2 regions of the Erythrobacter sp. JB3-1 genome follow, and region 1 is predicted to be linked to the other one. Evidence: predicted binding sites of a transcription regulator. Region 1 holds the regulator's gene; the other holds the start of a gene.
What was found. Region 1 encodes LexA, which represses DNA repair genes until DNA is damaged. Its sites were predicted from a motif close to GTTCCNCNCTTGTTCT; they were not measured.
Positions count from the first base shown of each region.

Region 2: the regulator LexA is predicted to act here: its motif matches at 2,419-2,434, upstream of AC0V6M_RS10905 (putative DNA modification/repair radical SAM protein).

Region 1 covers NZ_CP200289.1:2,591,151-2,595,568, reverse strand. The annotation lists gene AC0V6M_RS12350 (ComEC/Rec2 family competence protein) at 1-1,157, shown strand, start outside; gene lexA (transcriptional repressor LexA) at 1,191-1,892, opposite strand; gene AC0V6M_RS12340 (molybdopterin molybdotransferase MoeA) at 2,025-3,227, opposite strand; gene moaC (cyclic pyranopterin monophosphate synthase MoaC) at 3,224-3,697, opposite strand; gene trpC (indole-3-glycerol phosphate synthase TrpC) at 3,989-4,418, opposite strand, start outside.
Region 2 covers NZ_CP200289.1:2,304,855-2,309,272, reverse strand. The annotation lists gene AC0V6M_RS10910 (UdgX family uracil-DNA binding protein) at 1-1,126, opposite strand, end outside; gene AC0V6M_RS10905 (putative DNA modification/repair radical SAM protein) at 1,159-2,403, opposite strand; gene AC0V6M_RS10900 (phosphoribosyl-AMP cyclohydrolase) at 2,697-3,266, shown strand; gene AC0V6M_RS10895 (PilZ domain-containing protein) at 3,356-3,679, opposite strand; gene AC0V6M_RS10890 (sodium-dependent transporter) at 3,780-4,418, opposite strand, start outside.

The sequences.
Region 1 (4,418 bases):
ACACGCTGCTGACGGGGGCGGAGGTTCCGACTGTGCGCAGCTGCGTCGCGGCAATGCTGGTGCTGATAGCGCTCGCCATGGGCCGCGATGCATTGTCGCTCAGAATGGTGGCGATGGCGGCGATATTCGTCATGCTGCTGTGGCCGGAATCGGTGGTGGGGCCGAGCTTTCAGATGAGCTTTTCTGCCGTGATTGCGATTGTGGCGCTGTCGAGCTCTGGACCGGTGCGCGCGTTCCTCGCTGCGCGGGAGGAGACATGGCTGCGGCATGTCGGCAGACGGGTGATCATGCTGTTCATTACCGGTCTGGTGATCGAGATCGCGCTGATGCCGATTGTTCTATTCCATTTCCACAGGGCAGGGGTCTACGGCGCTTTTGCCAATGTCATCGCGATCCCGCTGGTCACCTTCATCTCAATGCCACTCATTGCCTTTGCGTTGTTCCTTGATCTGATCGGCCTTGGCGCGCCCGCCTGGTGGCTGGTGGAACGCTCGCTTGAGCTGTTGCTTGCGATTGCACATTGGACGTCGAGCCAGCCCGGTTCGGTCAAACTGATGCCGCAGATGGGCAGGCTCACTATCGCGCTGTTCGTTATTGGCTCACTATGGCTTGCCTTATGGAATGGCCGCGCGCGGTTGCTGGGATTTGCACCCGTTGCGGCGGCTTCGATCATGCTCATGGTGACGCCTATTCCTGATGTGCTGATCGGGCGCGATGGGCGCCATGTCGGTGTGACGATGGATAGCTCGCTGTTGTCGCTGCGCAATTCGCGTTCTTCCTATGCGCGAGACAACCTGCTCGAACTCGCCAGCGTTTCTGCTGATCCCATTCCGATGGCGGAATGGCCCGGAGCGCGGTGTTCTACCGAGTTCTGCCTTCTCCAGATTGAGCGCGGAGGCCGCGACTGGACAATACTGATGGCGCGAAACCGAGAGCTGATCGAGGAACGCGCACTCGCCGCCGCTTGCGCGAGAGCCGACATCGTCGTGGCCGACCGTTATCTGCCGTGGTCTTGCAAACCCAAATGGCTCAAAGCCGATCGCGGGTTTCTACAAGAGCATGGCGGGCTGGCGCTCGATCTGTCATCGGAGCGGATCACCAGTGTTGCCAGCAATCAGGGCCAGCATGGATGGTGGCGCGGGAAAGCCGACGATTAGCCAGCCACCCCGCGCGACCTATTCACATCGCAATTAGTGGTAGCGCCGCAGGAGGCCTGCGAGCTTACCCTGAACCTGAACTTCGCCCGGTTGATAGACCTGCGCATCATAGGACGCATTGGCCGGATCAAGCCGCACTGTCCCGCTGTCGCGGTGGAGGTATTTGAGGGTTGCTTCCTCGCCGCGCACCAGGGCCACAACGATTTCGCCATCTCGCGCGGCGTCCGTGCGCTTTACCAGCGCAAAGTCACCGTCGAAGATGCCAGCCTCAATCATCGAATCGCCAGACACCTCAAGGGCGTAATGCTCGCCCGGTCCCAGCAAGGCCGCCGGTACGGGAAGGCTGCTTTGTCCCTCAAGCGCCTCAATCGGAGCGCCCGCTGCGATCCGGCCATGCAATGGCACCTCGATCACGTCATTTGCAGGCTCTGGACTGGTGTCATTCGCGCTGGGCATGGATGTCGCCCGCGAGACCACATCATTCGCCACCGCCGCCGCAGCGCGCGGAGCAGGCGTTGCATCCTCAGGCTGCTTGATCACCTCCAGCGCGCGCGCCCGATTGGGCAGCCGCCGAATGAAGCCGCGTTCCTCCAATGCCGAAATCAGTCGGTGCACACCCGACTTGCTCTTAAGGTCGAGCGCTTCCTTCATTTCTTCAAAAGAGGGTGAAATTCCCGTCTCTTCAAGCCGCTCTTGGATAAAGCGGATCAATTCGTGCTGCTTTGCCGTCAGCATTACGATAGTCTCCCTAAAACAGGTCGATCGCCCCAGCGCCGGTTAGGGTGGCGAGGGACCATTTCGCGCACCAATAACGTGAACGAATAAGGAACAATTAGGAAACTTCATTCACCGAGTCAAGTCGGCAACTCACGCAATACCGCCATTTTCGAGGGTTAATGCGGTGACGAGCTCTCCTGCGCTCGCTGCGTCGGCGCCTTCGCGCCGCAGGATCAGGCAGTTCGCACCCGCCAATGCCGCTAGCGCGCTGGAGTCCTGAGAGCCAACGCGGCGCACCGTGCGGCCGTCGTGAACAGCGCGCAGAAACTCACGCCGCTTGCCAATCGTGGGCAGGTCTTCCGCCAAAGGCAGTGTCAAAGCCGGGGGAAGGGGAGACTCGGCCCCCATGGCCGCGCGCACAAGCGGCAGAGCGAACAGGAAGCACGTCACGAAGCTGGAGACGGGATTGCCGGGCAGACCTAGGATCACCTGCCGCGTGCCACCCGCGCGTTCCCGCGTCGCCACCATCAGCGGCTTGCCGGGTTTGATCGCGACCTTCCAGAACGCGATTTTTACGCCCCATGCCTCTAGTGCTGGCTGGATCAAGTCATGGTCGCCCACCGATGCACCGCCGGAGGTGATGAGTATGTCCGCATCCACCGCCTTGGTCAGCGCGCTCGCCAAGGCATCGTGATCATCCGGCACCGGGCCGATGCGCGCGACATCGCACCCGAGCGGGCGCAGCATGCTGGCGATCATCGCGCCATTGCTTGCCGGGATCTGGTCAGCGCCGCATTGCTCCGGGTCGGCGGCTAACTCGTCCCCGCTGTCGAGCACCGCCACGCGCGGAGCCGCGCCCACCATGAGCCGACCGTGCCCCGCCGATAGCGCGAGCGCGAGTTGTCCTGGCCCGATGCGGGTGCCAGCGGTTAGGACCGTGTCGGCTTGCGCAAAGTCGAAGCCGCGCATCCGCACGTGCTTTCCCGGCGGCGGCGTATCGCTCGCGCTCACCAACGCGCCGTCCACATCGGCGTTCTCTTGGATCAGCACGCTGTCCGCGCCATCAGGCATATGCGCACCGGTCGATATCCGCACGCATTCGCCATTGGACAATGCGCCTGCAAACGGCGTGCCTGCTCGGCTCTCTCCCACGCGCTCCCACGGGCCATCACCAGCAATCGCATAGCCATCCATCGCCGACAGGTCCGCTGGTGGCTGAGTGCGCCGTGCGGTGAGGTCTTGCGCGAGGTAGCGCCCCAGCGCTTCCTCTGCGGGCAGCTCGCATGTCGCCATCTCTGGCGCGAGCTCCAGCAGCCGCGCCTGCGCGTCTTCCAAGGTCAGCAGAGCGCTCAAAGGTCGGCCTTCCAATGCCCGCTCTTGCCCCCACGCTTCTCGATCAGGCGTACCTCGCCGATCACCATGCCCTTATCGACCGCCTTGGCCATGTCGTAGATCGTGAGCAGCGCGCTCGACACCGCGACCATCGCCTCCATCTCCACGCCCGTCTTGCCGGTCAGCGAAGCGCGGGCGGTTGCCCGGATCGCGTCCTCTTCGAAGGTGAAGTCGAGCTCCACCGCGTCCAGCGCGAGCGGATGGCACAGCGGGATCAACTCGCCTGTCCGCTTGGCCGCCATGATCCCGGCAATCCGCGCGGTCCCCAGCACATCGCCTTTGGGCGCATTGCCATCGCGCACGGCCGCCAGCGTCTCTGCGGTCATCGCGATCCGGCCAGAGGCGATGGCGACGCGTTCGCTCGCGGCTTTGCCGCCAACATCGACCATGCGGGCCGCGCCGTCTTCGCCGAGATGGGTGAGTTTACTCATGGCTTTGCTCCCTTCGCTTCACCGTGCGTAGAGCACGCTTGGAACACCTGGAACACAGTACAGGGGTTTAAAACCAATCGATCACAAGCGCGGCTATTGATCAAATTTATCGATTGAAAAGATTGAGCCGCTCCGCCCGCACCCTCCACCCTTCCACCAGGATGATCACTCCGGCGTACAATCCGGGTGGAAGGGTGGAGGGCGCGGGTGGATCTGCACTTGGTCGAAAAAGCCATATCCATCTTCTGCCAGCTTTGAAGAATGTAGGACAGACCCTGCACAATGGGCCGCCTAGCCGTTCAGCAGGGTTCGCGTCGCCGCCGCCACATCATCCGCCCGCATCAGGCTCTCCCCGACCAGGAAAGTACGCACACCCGCCCGCGCGAGCCGAGTGCAATCTTCATGGCTGTTGATCCCGCTTTCGCCGACGATCAACGCGCCTTCAGGAGCGAGCGGAGCAAGCCGCTCGGTCGAAGCAAGATCAGTGGTGAAGGTCTTGAGATTGCGATTGTTCACCCCGACCAAAAGCGACTTGAGCGAATGCGCACGTTCCATCTCTGTCTCATCGTGCACTTCGACCAGCACATCCATGTTATGTTCGCGCGCGGCCGCCTCGATTTCCTGCATCTGAGCGTCTTCGAGAGCAGCAACGATGATCAGGATCGCATCCGCGCCAATCGAGCGAGCCTCGGCGCATTGCCATGGGTCAACCATGAAATCC
Region 2 (4,418 bases), 290 kb from region 1:
GGGTCTGGTGAATGCGCCGCTTGCCTCGCTGGATGAACTTGAAATGCTTCACGGCATTGGTAACGTAGGCTGCGCTGCGATCAATCCCGGCCTTCGCCAAAGCTGCATCCAGCAATTGGCCCGCTGGCCCCACAAACGGTCTGCCCGCCAGATCCTCCTGATCGCCCGGCTGCTCGCCAACGATCATCAGCGGCGCGCGATGTGCGCCCTCGCCCATAACCGCGCGCGTTCCGCAATCGGCGATCGGGCAATCGCGGCAATTGCGGGCCGCCTCAGCCAGCTCAGCCAGGCTATCCGGGCGTTCGCGCGCCTCGCGCGTTCCGGCCGCCACCATGTTAGCCTCGCGCGCCTGCGCCCCAGCGATCAGATCGGGAATGAGCGCGGCCTCCGGCATGTTCTTCCAGTATTTCTTGGGCATTTCAGACAGCATCGCGCCGACTTTCAGCCGCGCCGGATTGAAGATCGATGCGTAATACGACTTCCACAGCTCCTCCACCGGATCGCCATCCGGCGCATCGCTGCGCTGCGCGGGGCCGCTTTCCCGCATGCTCTTACCATCCCAGTGGAGGCACCCGCGCGGGGTCAGGATCGACCAATTCATGTTGGCAAAGCGCCGCATGAAAAAGCCCGCATTTGCGCGCACAATATGATGATCAGGCTCAAACCAGGCGACATAATGCTCGTCACCCGCGGCATCCTCAACCTGTCGAAACCGGACGAAGGCGTGCATTTTATGACTGTCACGCCGCACCGACTTATCGAGCTCTTCCACCCGGCGCACATCGAGGTCGGTTTTGTCCTCCATCATGCGCGGATTGCTCTGAAGCCGCCACAGCAACCGGTAAAGCAGCGCGAAGCGTTCTGGATCGGAATGCAGCGCCGCATTGCTCGCTAGGCTGAGGAATCGCTTGCTAGCCCGTGCAGGCCGGGAATCTCGATCTGGCACGGGCAGACGCTTAGCCAGTCCGGACGCGCCGCTTCCCGCAAACAGATCGCCCGTCCCGCCCGGCTCGATCCAAGACACTCTGTCTGGCGGCACTTCGCATTGGACCAGTGCGCGCGCCTGATCCCGCCAAAACGCAAAATCATCCGGCGCTGGCAATTGCACGGCGTAATGCGCGATCATGGACGGCGCCCATGTTGAGAGAGCCTGCCCGCTCATGATGCAAACAGCTCCAGCTGTTCCTGCTTAGGCGCGAGCAGACTGCGCAAATCCGCGCGGTCGGTCAGTGTCGTTGGGCGCCAATCAAGCGCGGTGATAAAGGGGCGCACCTTGGCGATCGACTGAGTCAGCCGCGCCACATCATCAAGCCTCAGGGTCCGGTGCCGCCGCGCAGCAATGATGCGCCGCACCGCTGTCGGCCCCAGGCCTGGGACGCGCAGCAGCATTTCCTTGCCCGCGCGGTTCACATCCACCGGGAATGTCCCGCGAAATTTGAGTGCCCAGGCAAGCTTAGGATCAATATCGAGCGGCAGATTGCCATCCGCATCCGTCGCCTCACACACCTCGCCCGGCGCATAACCATAGAACCGCATCAGCCAATCAGATTGATACAGCCGATGCTCGCGCAGCAAGGGCGGGCGTTGCAGCGGCAAAACCGCACTAGCATCCGGAATAGGCGAAAAGGCGCTGTAATAGACCCGGCGCAGACCAAAGGAATCGTAAAGCCGGCTCGCCTTGCCAACGATATCCGCATCAGACGCCCGGTCCGCACCGACGATCATCTGGGTCGATTGGCCCGCCGGGGCAAAGCGCGGTGCGTGGCGAAAGCGTTTGCGCGCATCCTTCGCCTCGATGATGTCGTCCTTCGTCTTCGCAATCGCGCCTTCGATCTGCCCTTCGTCTTTGTCGGGTGCGAGGCGGGTTAGGCCACTGGTCGTTGGCAATTCGACATTGATGGAGACCCGGTCAGCATACAGACCTGCCTGGCGCACCAGCTCCGGATCCGCCTCGGGAATGGTCTTTAGGTGAATGTAGCCGCGAAAATCATATTCCTCGCGCAGAATGCGGGCGGCCTCAACCATCTGCTCCATCGTGAAATTGGAGCTTTTGATGATGCCCGATGAGAGGAACAGCCCCTCGATATAATTGCGCCGGTAAAAATTGAGCGTCAGGTCCGCAACCTCTTGCGGGGTGAAGCGCGCACGCCGAACATTTGAGCTCTTACGATTGATGCAGTAGTGGCAATCGAAAATGCAGTGATTGGTCAGCAATATTTTGAGCAATGAAATGCACCGGCCATCTGGCGCATAGGCGTGGCAAATACCCATCCCCTCGGTCGATCCGATCCCTTTGCCGCCCAGCGAGTTCTTTTTCGCCGTCCCTGAAGACGCGCAAGAGGCATCATATTTCGCCGCATCAGCGAGAATCTCGAGTTTTTCTAAGAGCGATTTTTGAGCCATCGGAACACCCCTTTTGTTCCTTATATGTTCTATTTCAACTCAGTAATAGTGCGCAATTTGCAACCGAAATTTGAACACGTAGCGATCCCTCGCCGAGGGTCGATATCCGCCGCTCAAAAAAGAAATCAGACAAAAACGCTCTGATACGGGAACCACCTCTTTCGTAGTGAGTATTTTGCACAAGTCCGGGCCCCTCTGGCGAGCAATCGTGCTCGTGATGTCGGACGGTAACAGGCGGCCATGACCGCACATCTATGACGGGGGTGCCACGCTCCCCCGCAAGGGAGTATGAAATGAAGAAGTTTGTTTGTGTTTCTGTACTCGGAGCGAGCGCTCTGACACTGGCAGCTTGCGGCGAGACTGCGACTGCTTCGGCCGAGGATTCGAACAGCAATCCAATCACTGCAGCAGAAGTAGAAGCCGCTCAGCAAGCATGGGGCGAAGGCATCGTCGCCATCGGCGCGACCTTCACCGAAGAAGGCGATTTCCGCGCACGCGCTGAAGAGCACATCAACACCCACTATGCTTACGGCGATGACGCAACGATCCTGTTCAAGCCGACTTTGGCCGCTGAAGATCAGTTCCGCGAGAGCTTTGATGAAGCGCTCAGCTATTTCGTAGGTACCGAAGGCACGGAAGATGGCGGTTTCGCAATCGCTCCCTACACCGCAGTGCGCTGGGAAAATAACGGCACCGTAATCGACGAAGATGGCGACATGGCGGTTGCCATGGGCAATTACTTCTTCACCGGCACCGATGGAAACGAGACCAAGGTTGAGTATTCATTCGCCTATGAGAAAGACGAAAATGGCGAGCTGAAGATCGTTCTTCACCACAGCTCACTGCCTTTCAATCCGAGCTAATTACTCAAAATTGACACGCTTAATGGGGTCGGTGCCTGACGGCATCGGCCCTTTTTGCGTTCAGCGGTGGTGAAATTGGAAGCGCGCGCTTACTTTTTGCTTGGATCGAAATCGCTCAGGCTTACGCCGTTCTGCTTGCACAGGTGATCAATAATTGCTGCGTGCATCTGGCCTTCAAAGGCAACACCCGCGAACTCGCCCTCAACCCAGGCGATTGTTCCCATTGGCGCGTTGATACCATCAACTTTCATCACCACTCGGTCGCCAACGCTAGCAAAGCCAGACTTAGCTTTGATCTTGCAGCCACCTTCGGAGATATCGATCAAATCAACAAATACCACGCGCGAACGAACGCGGCTTTTGACCATCAGGCTAAGCGGCTTTCTGTCGGCCGTACGAGGGATGCTGTGCATGTTCATGCTGCCGACATAGCTAAAAACGGTAAACGAATAATAACCGTGCCATTGCAGAAGAGCAGCCGATCAGGCCGCCCTCCCCTGAAATCACCAACGTCTAACCAAACAGGCCGAACGCCAAAATGATAGTCAGCACAATCGGGCACACAAAGCGCACGAGAAGGCGCCAGATCTGGTGGAGCAACCCGTCCAGCCCGTTCTCATCATCGATCAGCCGCGCATCCGCGATCCAGCCAACAAAGATACAGGTCAGGATTGCGCCGATTGGCATGAACAGCTTCGCCGTGACCCCGTCCAGCGCATCAAAGAAATTCGCATCAGCGAAGATCGGGATGAACGCCAATGGCCGGAAATCCGCCATCTCATTGAACGACAATGCCGATAGGATACCCAGAACCGCTGCGCCCACACCCACAATTGCGGTCGCAACCAGACGCGGCAATTTGAATTTCTCAAGCGTGTAAGCGGTCGGCGCCTCTAGCAGCGACACCGAGCTGGTGAGCGCCGCAAAGAAGATCATGATGAAGAACAATAGGCCGATCAGTGAACCAAATGGCATCTGCTGAAACGCAACCGGCAGTGATGCGAACATCAGGCCCGGCCCGGCGCTGGCGGAAAGGCCGGCAGCGAACACAATCGGGAAGATCGCCAGACCAGCGAGCAAAGCAACCGCCGTATCTGCGCCCGCGATAATCCCTGAGGTTTTGCCAAGGTTCGTCTCGCGGCTGGCATAGGC